DNA from 2 places in the Comamonas sp. wu1-DMT genome. Region 1 is predicted to be linked to the other one. Evidence: predicted binding sites of a transcription regulator. Region 1 holds the regulator's gene; the other holds the start of a gene.
The links. Region 1 encodes FNR, which switches genes on or off when oxygen is low (the NO sensors DNR and NnrR bind a similar motif). Its sites were predicted from a motif close to TTGATNNNNATCAA; they were not measured.

Region 1 (7,256 bases):
CTGCCCTGTGGTGGGCCGTGTACCGGGGCCAGTTCGAGAGCGTGGAACAAGAAGGCGAGCGCATTCTTCGCGACGATTGATGTGGCTCAACGAGTCCGACCAGAAACCAATGAACACTTTGCAAGATATCTAAGAGGTGCCCGATGGAAGCAACAAATAACAATGCTGTCTATTACGACGACACCGTCGTAAGACAGTTCTCTATCATGGCCGTGGTATGGGGGGTGGTAGGTATGGCGGTGGGCGTGTTTATCGCGTCCCAGCTGGCCTGGCCGGAACTCAACTTCGGCATTCCATGGCTGAGCTACGGACGTCTGCGTCCGCTGCATACCAATGCCGTGATCTTCGCTTTTGGTGGCTCGGCGCTGTTCGCGACCAGCTACTACGTGGTGCAACGCACCTGCCAGACCAAGCTGTTCATGCCCAAGTTGGCTAGCCTGACTTTCTGGGCCTGGCAACTGGTTATCGTCGGCGCAGCCATCAGCCTGCCTCTGGGTTACACCCAGGGCAAGGAATACGCCGAGCTGGAATGGCCTCTGGACTTGCTGATTGCCGTGACCTGGGTGTCCTATGCCATCGTGTTCTTCGGCACTATCGGTATCCGCAAGGTCAAGCACATCTATGTGGCCAACTGGTTCTTCGGTGCTTTCATTCTGGCCGTGGCCCTGCTGCACATCGTCAACAATATTTCCATCCCCGCCGGCTGGATGAAGAGCTACTCGGCATACGCCGGCGTGCAGGACGCGATGGTTCAGTGGTGGTACGGGCACAATGCCGTGGGCTTCTTCCTGACCGCCGGCTTCCTGGGCATGATGTATTACTTCATCCCCAAGCAGGCGGGCCGTCCCGTGTATTCGTATCGCCTGTCGATCGTGCACTTCTGGGCGCTGATCTTCACGTACATGTGGGCGGGTCCTCACCACCTGCACTACACCGCTTTGCCTGACTGGACTCAGTCCGTGGGCATGGTGTTTTCGCTGATCCTGCTGGCTCCCAGCTGGGGCGGCATGATCAACGGCATCATGACGCTGTCGGGTGCCTGGCACAAGCTGCGCGACGATCCCATCCTGCGTTTCCTGATCGTGTCCCTGTCGTTCTACGGCATGTCCACCTTCGAAGGCCCGATGATGGCCATCAAGACCGTGAACGCGCTGAGCCACTACACCGATTGGACCGTGGGCCACGTGCACTCCGGCGCTCTGGGCTGGGTGGGTCTGATCACCATGGGCTCTCTGTACTACCTGATCCCCCGTCTGTTCGGCCGCGAGAAGATGCACTCCGTGCCCGCGATCGAGCTGCACTTCTGGATGGCGACCATCGGCATCGTGCTGTACATCGCAGCAATGTGGATTGCCGGTGTGATGCAGGGCCTGATGTGGCGCGCTGTCAACCCCGACGGCACGCTGACCTACACCTTCGTGGAAAGCGTGAAGGCGACCTATCCCTTCTATGTGATTCGCGTGACTGGCGGTCTGCTGTATCTGGGCGGCATGCTGGTGATGGCATGGAACACCTGGAAGACCGCAATGGCCGGCCGTTCCGTCAAGGTGGCAGTGCCTGCCGTGGTGGCTCACGCCTGAGCATTGAGGAGCAAAAGCAATGTCTGATCAAAATAACGCAGCTCCCAAGAGCTTTTCGCACGAGAAGATCGAGACCAGCAACTTTTTGCTGATCGCGCTGACGCTGTTCGTGCTGACCATTGGCGGCCTGGTGGAAATCGTGCCGCTGTTCTTCCAGAAGTCCACGACCGAAGCCGTGGCGGGTCTCAAGCCCTACACACCGTTGCAGCTGATGGGGCGCGACGTCTATCTGCGCGAGGGTTGCTACAACTGCCACTCGCAGATGATCCGTCCCTTCCGCGCCGAGACCATGCGCTACGGCCACTACTCGGTGGCTGGCGAGTTCGTCTACGACCACCCCTTCCAGTGGGGCTCCAAACGTACCGGCCCCGACCTGCATCGCGTGGGCGGCAAGTACAGCGACGAATGGCATCGCATCCACCTGAACAACCCGCGTGACGTGGTGCCCGAGTCCAACATGCCTGCTTACCCCTGGCTGGAAGCCAACAAGGTGGATGACACGGCCGTGGCAACGCGCATGAGCGCGCTGCGCAAGGTGGGCGTGCCGTACACCGATGCGGAAATCGCCGGTGCTCAGGCCGAGGTCAAGGACAAGACAGAGATGGAGGCAGTGATTGCCTATCTGCAGGTCCTTGGTCGCGCCGTCAAGTAAGAGAGAAAGGGCTGGAAATGGATATCACCACCATGCGTATCGTGGCCACGCTGGCATCGCTGGCGTGTTTCGTGGGCATCTGGTGGTGGGCGTATGCCCGCCGCAACCAGGCCCGTTTTGACGAGGCAGCTCAGGTTCCATTCCTGGAAGACTGAGTCTGATCACCACAACGAGAACATCCCATGAGCGATTTCATTAACAATTTCTGGTCGGTGTATGTCGCGGCGATTACGCTGATCGGCATCTTTGGCTGCTTGCTGCTGCTGATTCTGGTGGCCCGCAAGAAGGTCGTGCCCTCGGGCGACAACACCACAGGCCATGTCTGGGACGAAGACCTGCGTGAACTCAACAACCCCATGCCCAAGTGGTGGATGGGTCTGTTCGTGATCACCGTGGTTTTCAGCCTGGGCTATCTTGTGGTCTACCCAGGTCTGGGCGGCTTCGGCGGCAAGCTGGACTGGAGCCAGACCGGCGCCTACGACAAGGAAATGGCCAAGGCCAAGGCAGATCTGGAGCCTCTGTATGCCAAGTTCACCAGTATGCCTACCGAAGAAATGGCCAAGGACCCTCAGGCCATGGCCATTGGCGAGCGTCTGTTCATGAACAACTGTGCGCAATGCCACGGCTCTGACGCTCGCGGCAGCAAGTCCTTCCCGAATCTGGCGGACGGCGACTGGTTGCATGGCGGATCTCCCGAGAAGATCAGGGAGACCATCACCAACGGCCGTATCGGCATGATGCCGCCCATGGCGGCAGCCGTGGGCTCGGCGGAGGATGTGCGCAATGTGGCGCACTATGTGCTGAGCCTGTCGGGCAGCCCTCACGATGCCGTCAAGGCTTCGCAGGGCAAGTCCAAATTCGTGGCCTGTGCGGCTTGTCACGGCATGGACGGCAAGGGCAACCCCGCGCTGGGAGCTCCTAACCTGACCGATGACATCTGGCTGCATGGCTGGGGTGAGGCGGCAATCGTCAACATCGTCAACAACGGCAAGCACAATGAGATGCCTGCCCAGAAAGAGAAGTTGACGGAGGCGCAAATTGCCGTGCTGGCTTCCTATGTCTGGAGTCTTTCGAATACGCAAAACCAGAAGTAATGCGTTTTTAAAAGGCGGTGCCCTGGCACCGCCTTTTTCGCGTTTCAATTTTCAGTAATTACAAAAATATTAAGGAACTGCGATGCCGTGCGATCAGGGGAAGCCCCGAAAAGTCATACCGATCACGCCTGAGCCTCATGAGGGCGGGCCTGAGTTGGTGCCTATGTTCGCTTCCGAGCAAAAAGTGTACTCACGCTCTATTAGCGGCGTGTTCTCACGGTGGCGCTGGGCCATGGTGTTTCTGACCCAGATCGTCTTCTACGGCCTGCCCTGGCTGCAGTGGGGCGAGCGCCAGATGGTGCTGTTCGATCTGGGGGCTCGGCGCTTCTATCTGTTCGGACTGGTGCTGTACCCGCAGGACTTCATCTATCTGACGGGGCTGCTGATCATCAGCGCACTGGGGCTGTTCCTGTTTACCGCCGTAGCCGGGCGTCTGTGGTGTGGCTTCTCCTGTCCGCAGACGGTCTACACCGAGATCTTCATGTGGATCGAAAGCAAGGTCGAAGGCGATCGCAGTGCCCGCATGCGTATCGACAAGAGCGGCTGGACTTTGGAGAAGATCTGGAAAAAGTCGCTCAAGCAGTTTCTCTGGATCGCTCTGTCTCTTTGGACAGGTTTCACCTTTGTCGGCTACTTCGTGCCCATCCGTGAGTTGGGTGTGGAGTTGATGGCCTTCCAGGGCAGCTGGCAGATTTTCTGGGTGGCGTTCTACGGCTTCGCCACCTACGGCAACGCCGGCTATATGCGCGAGCAGGTCTGCAAGTACATGTGTCCCTATGCACGCTTTCAGAGTGCCATGTTCGACAAGGACACCATGATCGTCAGCTACGACGCCGAACGTGGTGAAGCTCGCGGCCCGCGCAAGAAAGACGTCGACTACAAGGCACAGGGCCTGGGGGACTGCATAGATTGCAAGCTTTGCGTTCAGGTCTGCCCCGTGGGCATCGATATCCGCAAAGGGTTGCAGTACGAATGCATCGGCTGCGGTCTGTGCATCGATGCCTGCAACTCCGTGATGGACAAGATGGAGTATCCGCGTGGCCTGATCCGATTGACCACTCAGAATGCCGTCGCCAAGGCCTGGAAGCAGGTGCAGGTGATTCGCCGCATTTTCCGCCCGCGTGTGCTGATTTACTCGGCCGTGCTGGTGGCCCTCAGCGCCGCCATGATCGCCAGTCTGGTGCTGCGCGAGCCGCTCAAGGTCGATGTGATTCGCGACCGTGCTGCGCTTTCGCGCATCGTGGCGGGCGGCAAGCTGGAGAACGTCTACCGTCTGCAGATCATGAACGCCACCGAGTCCGAGCAGCGCTACCGTATCAGCGCCGTGGGCCTGGAGAATCTGGAAGTCGCATCCGAGCAGGAAGTGAGCGTTGGCCCTGCAGAGACGCGCGGCATTGCGGTGCGGCTGCAGATTCCGTACGGCTCAGCAACTCCCGGCTCGCACCCCGTACACTTCAATGTGGATGCAGTGACTGCCGGAGCAGGGCGTATTTCCGAGAAGACGGTGTTCCTGGTGCCGCGTTAATGCCAGGTCTTGACGGTCTTCGTGAGCCATCACGGAGGCCGGACAAGGGCACCGCCAATCGGCAACAATTTATGCCACCCTGCCGTGTGTGTCTGGGTGGTCAGAATTTGGAAAGAGGTTTCATCATGTCGGCAGCACAAGCCAAGGTCTCGCAAACGGCCAAGATCATCCACCCCGAGGACGGCAAGCCCTGGTGGAAGTTTGCCCATGTCTGGCTCATCATCGCCGGCCCGGTGATCGTGGTGATTGCCGGCTTTGTCACCGCATACATCGCACTGAGCAGGCCTGATCCCGTGATTGACCCTGACTACTACCGCCATGGCATGGAAATCAACCAGCGCCTGAGCGAAAGTGAAAAAAGCCTGGCCCCAGCAGTCACCGGCCGCAATCATGCGGCCACGCCAGCCAAGGACCATCCGCTGGATCGCTGAGCGCTCCGGCGCTTGCTCCGCCAAGGTCGCTTTTGCGGCCTTTTTTGTTGCCGATATCAAAATCAGAGCGTGTTGCGCATGTTCTGTCTAACGTTGATGTAGAAGCAAATAGTTTTTTGATATCCAGATGGCGCAGGATGCTACTGAAAAGAGAGTGGTTCAGGGTTTCCCGCCACGGTGCATGCCCGCAGTCCTGCATGAACGGTCACCACTGTTGTGCAAAATATGACCAAGCCCACAGCCCAAGGAGAATCAGGATGGATGCTCGACGCTGGATGTGGATTGTCTGGCCGGCCTTTCTGGCGGCGGCAATCATGGAGATGGTGGTTTTCGCCTTTGTGGACCCGCTGGATGTGCACTGGCTGGGCTCCCCCCTGGACTGGTCGCGCCAAGCCATCTATACGGTCGCTTTTTTTGCCTTCTGGGTCGTGACCCTGATCGGAGGTGCGATGACGGTGATGCTGGGTCGCTCCGTCAGCGATCTCAATGGCGGCATCGTTTCCGAGCCTCTGCCCGATTAATTCGCACAGACAAAAAAGCCCGCTGTCCGCGGGCTTTGTCTTGAGAGTGTCTGTCGACTCGGTTCAGTTCTGGCATTGCTGGCTGTTGACGATGCGTTTGAGCGCCTCGGTATCCAGGATGCGCAGGTGGCGCTGCTTGACTTCCACAATGCCTTCCTCTGCAAATTTGGAGAAAGTGCGGCTCACGGTCTCGAGCTTGAGGCCCAGGTAACTGCCGATTTCTTCGCGCGTCATGCGCAGCACCAGTTCCGACTTGGAAAAGCCGCGTGCCGACAGGCGCTGAACCAGGTTCAACACAAAGGCCGCCAGGCGCTCTTCGGCACGCATGCTGCCCAGCAGCAGCATCACGCCATGCTCGCGCACGATTTCGCGGCTCATGACCTTGTGCACATGGTTCTGCAGGGCCGTGACCTCGCGCGAGAGCTGCTCCAGTTTGTCAAACGGCATGACGCAGACCTCGGCGTCTTCCAGGGCCACGGCATCACAAGTGTGGTGGTCGTTGACGATGCCGTCCAGACCAATGATTTCGCCAGCCATCTGAAAGCCTGTGACCTGGTCGCGTCCGTCTTCGGTGGCCACGCTGGTCTTGAAGAAGCCGGTTCGAATGGCATACAGCGAGGTGAACTCTTCGCCATTGCGAAACAGCAGACCGCCGCGCTTGACCTTGCGGCGCGTGGCCACAATCTCGTCAATGCGCTCCATTTGTTCATCGTCCAGGCCCATGGGCATGCACAGTTCACGCAGATTGCAGTTGGAGCAGGATGCTTTGATGGTCTGAAGATTCATGGGCTTTTTGCAACGGCGCAGACAGACACGGAGTGGAGAGTCGCGCTGGTCATTGACCTCGTGGTTGAAGATGAGATGGATCAAATTGTCGCAGCACTTGCCTTGAGGTCTCTTGATTTTCATCAAGGACAGGGTGATTGCCTTGGGGCACATTGCCTGTATTCGTTCAAAAACATGCGCTTTTGCCTATTTTGGGCATGATTTTCAGGATCTGATTTCCATTGAAATCTGCTCTATACAGAGTGTGGGCGCACCCTAACTCCCAGTTATGACCGCAGTCACGCCTGAGTTGCTGAGCCGCTTTGATATCCCCGGCCCACGCTACACATCGTTCCCAACAGCCGACCGTTTTGTTGAGGCTTTTGGTGCAGACGACTACATACTGGCACTCAAGCAGCGCAAGACGCATTCTGGCTCGCGCGCTTTGCCCCTGTCCGTTTATGTGCATGTGCCGTTCTGTGAGTCGCTTTGCTATTACTGCGCCTGCAACAAGATCGTGACCAAGCATCATGAGAAGGCTGCCGAGTATCTGGACTACTTGAGCCGTGAGCTGGCCATGCATACCGAGCATTGCGGCAAAGGTCAGCTCGTAAGCCAGCTACATCTGGGCGGAGGCACACCGACCTTCTTCAGCGATGCCGAGTTGCAGCAGCTGATGGTCTTGATG
Region 2 (7,256 bases), 330 kb from region 1:
CATGGTCCTGCCAGATCTGCCCCTGCTGCTCCACGCTTGCGTCCAGAAAGCACTGCAGCATCTGCTGCGGATCTGCACAGACCCGATAGTGATAGGGGTCGCGCCGCAGGCATGCCGCGCGCAGATGCAGGCCGAACGCCTCCCACGTCACCGCTCGGCCTTGCAGACGCTGCCACTGATGCAGCAGCTCATGGGCAAAGACGCCTGCCACCACAGGGTGGGCAAGCCGCAGCGGCCGATGCGGGTCAGCCTGCTCAAAAAAGCTGCGCGGCAGATAGATGCGCCCGCCCCCCAGGGACAGCGCCCGCCTGGTATCGCCCAGACGCCGCACATGCAGACGCATGCCGGGCAGCAGCTCATCCAGCGCAGTGCCGAAAAGCCGCTGCACGAATCCGGTCTCGACCGGCATCAGCCTTCGCCGCCAGAACATCATGCAACAGGGCGCGCGCAAGGAGGATTACGCATATCGGAGACTCCCGGCACGCGCTAGAACTCGAAGACCTGGCCGGGCTGCGGAACCTGCACCGAGAAATGCAGGCGCTCGTGCAGCAGCGCGGCCAAGGCCCGGGATGCCTGCGGCTCCCCATGCACCACAAAGGTCTGCTGCGGCGGGCGGGTGAACGCGGCCGCCCAGTCCAGCAGGGCCTGCTGGTCGGCATGGGCCGAAAAGCCGCCCAGGGTATGGATGCCGGCACGGACCTCGACTTCATCGCCGAGCAGGCGCACCAGCCTGGCACCGTCAACCAGTCTGCGCCCCAGCGAACCTTCGGCCTGAAAGCCGCAGATCACCACGGCACACTCGGGCCTGGAGAGATTGTTCTTCAGATGATGCAGCACCCGCCCCGCATCGCACATGCCGCTGGCCGAGATGATGACCGCGCCGCTCCTGATGCGGTTGAGCTTTATGGAGTCCTCCACATCGCTGATGAAATGAATGTGCGGCGACTCCTTGAGTCTTTTGACGCTGCCCAGCAACTGCCTGGCCTCCTCGTCGAACACGCCGAAGTGCCGCAGCGTGATGTCCGTGGCCGCCACCGCCATGGGTGAATCCACAAATATCTCTACCGGCGGCAGACGCTGCTGCTGGATCAGCTGCAGAAAGTGATAGAGCAGCTCCTGCGTGCGCCCCACGGCAAATGCCGGGATGACCACATTGCCATGGGGAACCGTGCGCGTGACCACATCGACCAGCTCCTCCAGGGTATCGCCCGTGCTCCTGTGCTGCCGGTCGCCATAGGTGGACTCGATGAGCAGCAGATCGGCATCCATGATCGGCGTGGGGTCGCGCAGGATCACCCGCCCCGGCTGGCCCAGATCGCCGCTGGCCACCAGCTTGCGCGAGCCGCCATGACCATCTGCCAGCCACAGCTCCACAATGGCCGAGCCCAGAATATGCCCGGCATCCTGAAAACATACTGTCACCGCAGGATGAGGTTCGAAGCTGTGGCGATAAGGCATGGCCTGGACCTGCTCCAGCGTGCTCGCCACATGGGCCAGCGAGTACAGAGGAACCGCCGGCTCTCGCTCGCGCCGCTTGCCTTCGCGCTGACGCCGCGCCGCCCGTTCGGCATCCATCATCTGGATATGGGCACTGTCCTTGAGCAGGACTTCGAGCAGGTCCTTGGTGGCCAGAGTGACATAGATAGGGCCCTTGAAGCCCTGAGCCACGAGCTTGGGCAGCAGGCCACTGTGATCGATGTGCGCGTGGGTCAGAACGACGAAGTCCAGGCCCTCGGCATCAAAGGCAAAGGCTTGCTGGTTGTGCTCGTCAGCCTCGCGGCCGCCCTGGGCCATGCCGCAGTCGATCAGAAAGCGACACCCATGCGCCTCGACCAGAAAGCAGGAGCCCGTAACCGACTGCGCCGCACCGTGAAAAGTGATGTTCATGAAGCACCCATTGACGATCCACATGGACCGTCAATGAATCTAGCACCACTGGTACCTGCGTTTCCAGAGCCTCAAGTCTTGCCTTGACGCCCATCAAATCAACCGAAACCATAGCGACCACGTGCGGGCTGCGTCGATTGCCCGCACCAACGGCTCGCTGCCGTCTCCGGCTTTTCCAATACATGCCCTCCTGAGCTGCTGCGTCATTGGAGATGGGGTGCCCTGCCGCGTCACTCTGTTACGAGCTAGGTGCCCCGCGCCCTCGGCGGTACTAGCTGCCTCGGCTACGGCCCCCGGCATCCACATAGGCGCCTGACTCGAACAGGTGGGCCTCTGCCCTCTCAATGCGGTCGATGACCGGCTTGCCCGCGCGACTGACCAGTAGTTCCAGCAGCGACTCTGTCAATGCCATCCCCGAGGTAATCGATGGAAAAAATGAAGGACTCTGTGTCGAAAAAAGCAACGTCACATCCGCCAAAAGCGACAGCGGCGAGGCATCGCTATCGGTAATGGCAATTACTTTGCAGCCAGCACGCTTGCCTGCTTCCACCACCTGCAGCACCTCCCGGGAATAGGGCGCGAAGCTGATGACCAGGAGTGCATCCTCCTCGGTCATGGATCGAGTCTGCATCTCCAGAGAGCCGCCCTGGCCGTCTATGAGATGCACGGAATTTCTGAAAAGCCGATACACATAGACGAAAGAAAACGCGATGGGAAAGCAGGCACGAAACCCCGCTACATGAACATTGGGCGCCGCTTCCAACAAGACGGCCGCATCGTTGAGCCCGCTCCTGCTATGACGCTCCGTGGCCTCAAGGTTCGCCTTGTGAACCTGAAATATCTCGCCCGCCAGACCTTGCTCACTGGCGCGCTCCAGCAAAGAGCGGGCCCTGTCGCCATAGGCTTCCCGACCCAAGCCCATCTCCTGCGCAATCGCCTGCTTGAGTTCCGGCCAGCCGGCAAATCCTAGCTGCTGAGCAAATCGCACCAGCGTCGCCGGACGTGCATCCGCACTGATACCCACGGTGCGCATCGAACTGGTGACCACTTCGTTGGGATGGTCCAGCACGTATTTCGCAATCCGCTGCAGAGCTGGACTCAGTGAGTTGAAGCGGCCTCGCAGCTCGTCTTTGACAGTCATGGTTGAAGACTCAATCGAAAGCTTTCCTCGCCAGATGCTTGGCTGGAAAGCTTATGGAACAAATGTTCCCAAAGCATACAACTCAGCAAAATACCTCTTGACGAAACATTTGTTCCATTAAATACTTTTAATAGAACATTAGTTCCAAAACACAGCAACGCCTCCAAGCACCCGTATCAGCTTTCGGAATCTTCCACATGACGCACGTCTTTCACCGCCATCTGCGAACCGCCCCACCCGTTGCCGTATCGGCTCACGGCATGCGAATTCAGGATGCCAGCGGCCATAGCTACCTGGACGCATCCGGGGGCGCAGCCGTTTCATCACTGGGCCACGGACATCCAGACGTGATTGCGGCGATGCACGCCCAGATCGACCAGCTCCCTTATGCGCATACCAGTTTCTTCAGCTCTCGCCGGCCGAGGAACTCGCAGACGAGCTCATCCGCACAGCGCCTGAAGGCATGAGCCATGTGTATCTGGTCAGCGGTGGCTCCGAGGCTGTGGAATCCGCATTGAAGATGGCACGCCAGTACTTTGTGGAAATCGGAGAGCCTGAGCGCACACATTTCATTGCCCGGCGACAGAGCTACCACGGCAATACCCTGGGTGCTCTGGCCGTCGGCGGAAACGAATGGCGCCGCGCCCCTTTCGCTCCCATTCTGGTACCTGCCACGCATGTGGCGCCTTGCTACCCGTATCGCGAACAACGCGCCGAAGAAACTCCCGAGCAATATGGACAACGGCTGGCGCAAGAGTTGGATACGGCCATCCTCGCCCAAGGTCCGGGGCGAGTCATCGCCTTTGTGGCAGAGACCGTGGGCGGAGCAACTGCAGGCGTGTTGACTCCGGTACCTGGCTACTTCAAGGCCGTGCGCGAAGTCTGCGACCGCCATGGCGTGCTTCTCATCCTCGATGAAGTAATGTGCGGCATGGGACGGACCGGGACTCTGCATGCCTGCGAGCAGGAAGGCATCAGCCCGGACCTGATGACCGTCGCGAAGGGACTGGGAGGCGGCTATCAGGCCATAGGCGCGGTGCTTGCAAAAAAGCACATTGTTGACGCCATGTCTTTCGGCAGCGGCTTCTTCCAGCACGGGCACACCTATCTAGGACACCCCGTCGCCTGTGCTGCGGCGCTTGCCGTCCAGCGGGTCATCCACCGGGACGGACTTCTGGCCAAGGTGCAGGAGGACGGCGCCTTCTTCGGTGCGCTGCTGCGCGAAACCTTCGCCGACCACCCTCACGTGGGGGACGTGCGCGGTCGTGGCTTCTTCTGGGGCATTGAGCTGGTTGCAGACAAAGCCGAGAAACGCCCCTTCAACCCGGCGCTCAAGGTCAATGCAAATCTCAAGAAGGACGCCATGGCGCGGGGCCTGCTGTGCTATCCGTTCGGAGGCACTGTCGATGGAGTCAACGGAGACCATGTGCTGCTTGCACCGCCCTATATCGCCAGCCGCGATGAGCTCAAGACCATTGCCAGTCTGTTGGCAGAGTCCGTGGACGCCATCACCCGGCAAGCCGCCATCGCGGCCTGAAGACTCCCACTCCCCGTTCTCAACCCCACTCTCTCATTCAGGAATACCATGCGCTTGTCTATCCGAAACGTCGCGGCTGCTGCCATGATGGCCACTGCTCTTGTCCCCGCACTGGATGCCCTCGCACAGGAGTCGCCTACTTTGAAAAAGATCAAGGAGAGCGGGACTATCACCCTGGGTCACCGCGAGGCCTCCTTCGGATTCTCATACATCTCCGATACCGCCACCCCCATCGGCTACAGCCTCGACATCTGCATGAAAATTGTGGACGCCATCAAGGCCGAGCTGAAACAGCCCAAAATCGATATCAAGTACCAGGTGGTGACGTCGCAGAACCGCATCCCTCTTGTGACGAACGGGACGGTCGACCTTGAGTGCGGCTCCACGACCAATTTGGTAGAACGCCAGAAGGACGTGGCATTTTCTCCGGACATCTTCCGATACAACGTGCGCATGGCAGTCAAGGCCAGCTCAGGCATCAAGAGCATTGCTGACTTGCAAGGCAAGTCGGTTGTCACCACCGCAGGCACGACTTCGTTCCGACTCCTGCGTGAAACCAACCGTGGCAAGGTGCTGGAGGTCACACAATTGTCCGGGAAAGACCATCTCGACTCCTTTCTGCTGCTGAATTCGGGCCGCGCAGCCGCCTTCGTGCTCGACGACATCTTGTTGGCAGGTCTTATCGCGAACACCCAGAACCCGAAGGAATTCATCATCACGGGTGAAAACCTGCGCACAGAAAATCAGTCTCTGATGCTGCGCAAGGACGACCCGCAGTTCAAGGCGCTGGTAGACCGCGTGGTGGTCGGAATGATGAAATCAGGCGAAATGGAGACACTCTACAAAAAGTGGTTCATGTCGCCGATTCCACCGAAGGGGACCAACATCAACTACCCACTCAACGCAGAAACCAGAGAAGGCTTCGAGAACCCTTCTTCAAAGGGCATCTGACATCCTCGAACTTCCAGGCACCAACATATGACTCGGATTGCTCTCATTCACGCCCTTAGCCATTCGGTCGAGCCCATCAACGCCGCATTCGACCGAGACTGGCCGCAAGCCGTTCGCATGAACCTGCTGGACGACAGCCTGTCGGCAGACCTCGCACGAAGCAGCCACGGACTCGACACAGCCATGCACAGGCGCTTCGAGGTCCTGGCCGACTACGCAGTGGGCACGGGTGCCCAGGCTATTCTCTTCACCTGTTCGGCATTCGGACCCTGCATCGATGCGGTCGCTGCGCGGCATGCCGACCTCCCGGTGCTTCGGCCCAATGAGGCCATGGTGGCCGAAGCACTGCGACAGCCCGGAAAAATTGGACTCATCGCGACTTTTGCTCCCACGCTGAAGTCGATGCCGCCCGAGTTCGGTCCGGATGCCGACCTCGTTCTGGCTCTGGCCGAAGGCGCGTTGCAGGCCATGAATGCGGGAGACCTGGCCCGCCACGACGCGCTCATTGCAGCCCAAGCCGCTCGATTGAGAGACGAAGGATGTACCCGTATCGCTCTGGCGCAGTTCAGCATGGCAAGAGCCAGGGCGGTTTGCGAGCAAGCGTCGAACCTGCCGGTACTCACCACGGTAGATAGCGCGGTACGCGCACTGAGGACTGCGCTTTGCAATCCGGTCACCACGTGGGGATAGGCTAGAGCCCGCCTCTTAGCGGCCGAAGACCTTTGTGCCGAGCTTCATCACTCAACGCAGAGAGGCAGCTGCTGACAGCGGTAGACGCGGGCCGGCACAGAGCCTGCGATGATGCTGCATCTGGGCCCAGCTCAGGCCTGCCCGGAACAGGCCCCTCCTCATCCGCGAGCCGCAGGCGGCTCACCGCTATCCCAGCCTCCGCCCAGCGCACGAATCAGCGCCACTGTGGCCGTGTACTGCGCGGTGCGCACCTGCAGGGCCTGGTGCCGGTTGCGCAACTCGTTGCGGCGTGCATCGAGCAGCTCCAGCTGGCTCACCAGACCGTTGCGGTAGCGCACGTCCGAGAGATGGGTGGCGCGCTCGGAAGACTGCACGGCCTGCCCCAGCACATGGGCCTGACCCGAGAGAAGACGCAAGGCACTGAGCTGATCCTCCACATCCCGAAAGGCCGCGAGCACCTGGCCGCGCTGGGCGGCCACGGCTGCCTCCAGACGCGCACGGGCGCCCTCTTCCTGCGCTGCGCGCTGGCCGCCGTCGAAGATGGGCAGGGACAGCAAGGCGCCTATGCCCCAGGAGCGTGCCGACCACTTGAACAGATCGCCCAGCTCCGGCGAGGCATAGCCGCCATTGCCCGTGAGCGTGATGGCCGGAAACCATGCAGCCTGCGCCACGCCCACGCGCGCCTGGGCAGCCAGCACCGAAGCCTGGGCCGCCGACACATCGGGGCGGCGCGCCAGCACCGTCGCAGGCACGCCTGCCGGAATCACAGGCAGCGTTGCCAGCACAGGCTGTGCAGCCAGCGTGAAGCCAGTGGCGACATCGCCGACCAGCACGGCCAGCGCATGCGTGAGGGCCGCCTGCTGGCGCTCCAGCGCCAGCGTCTCGGCCTCGGTGGCCGAAACCTCGGTCTGCATGCGCGCCACATCCAGCTCTGCCGCATCGCCGGCCCGGAAGCGCTTCTCGATCAGTGTCAAGGTCTCGCGATAGGCCACCAGACTCTGCTCGACCAGCTGGCGTTCGGTCTGCAGCGAACGCAGCTGCAGATAAGTC

Region 2: a site for FNR is predicted at 1,971-1,984, ahead of V8Z78_RS00940 (MBL fold metallo-hydrolase RNA specificity domain-containing protein). Genes of this name have one in related genera too.

What each region holds. Positions count from the first base shown of each region.
Region 1 covers NZ_JBANEM010000001.1:543,237-550,492, reverse strand. The annotation lists gene ccoS (cbb3-type cytochrome oxidase assembly protein CcoS) at 1-80, shown strand, start outside; gene ccoN (cytochrome-c oxidase, cbb3-type subunit I) at 144-1,580, shown strand; gene ccoO (cytochrome-c oxidase, cbb3-type subunit II) at 1,600-2,232, shown strand; gene V8Z78_RS02540 (cbb3-type cytochrome oxidase subunit 3) at 2,250-2,387, shown strand; gene ccoP (cytochrome-c oxidase, cbb3-type subunit III) at 2,415-3,326, shown strand; gene ccoG (cytochrome c oxidase accessory protein CcoG) at 3,409-4,851, shown strand; gene V8Z78_RS02525 (FixH family protein) at 4,977-5,282, shown strand; gene V8Z78_RS02520 (hypothetical protein) at 5,540-5,803, shown strand; gene fnr (fumarate/nitrate reduction transcriptional regulator Fnr) at 5,867-6,589, opposite strand; gene hemN (oxygen-independent coproporphyrinogen III oxidase) at 6,858-7,256, shown strand, end outside.
Region 2 covers NZ_JBANEM010000001.1:217,975-225,230, forward strand. The annotation lists gene V8Z78_RS00935 (hypothetical protein) at 1-409, opposite strand, end outside; gene V8Z78_RS00940 (MBL fold metallo-hydrolase RNA specificity domain-containing protein) at 487-1,887, opposite strand; gene V8Z78_RS00945 (MurR/RpiR family transcriptional regulator) at 2,159-3,028, opposite strand; partial or broken gene V8Z78_RS00950 (aspartate aminotransferase family protein) at 3,289-4,565, shown strand; gene V8Z78_RS00955 (amino acid ABC transporter substrate-binding protein) at 4,650-5,516, shown strand; gene V8Z78_RS00960 (aspartate/glutamate racemase family protein) at 5,544-6,206, shown strand; gene V8Z78_RS00965 (efflux transporter outer membrane subunit) at 6,365-7,256, opposite strand, start outside.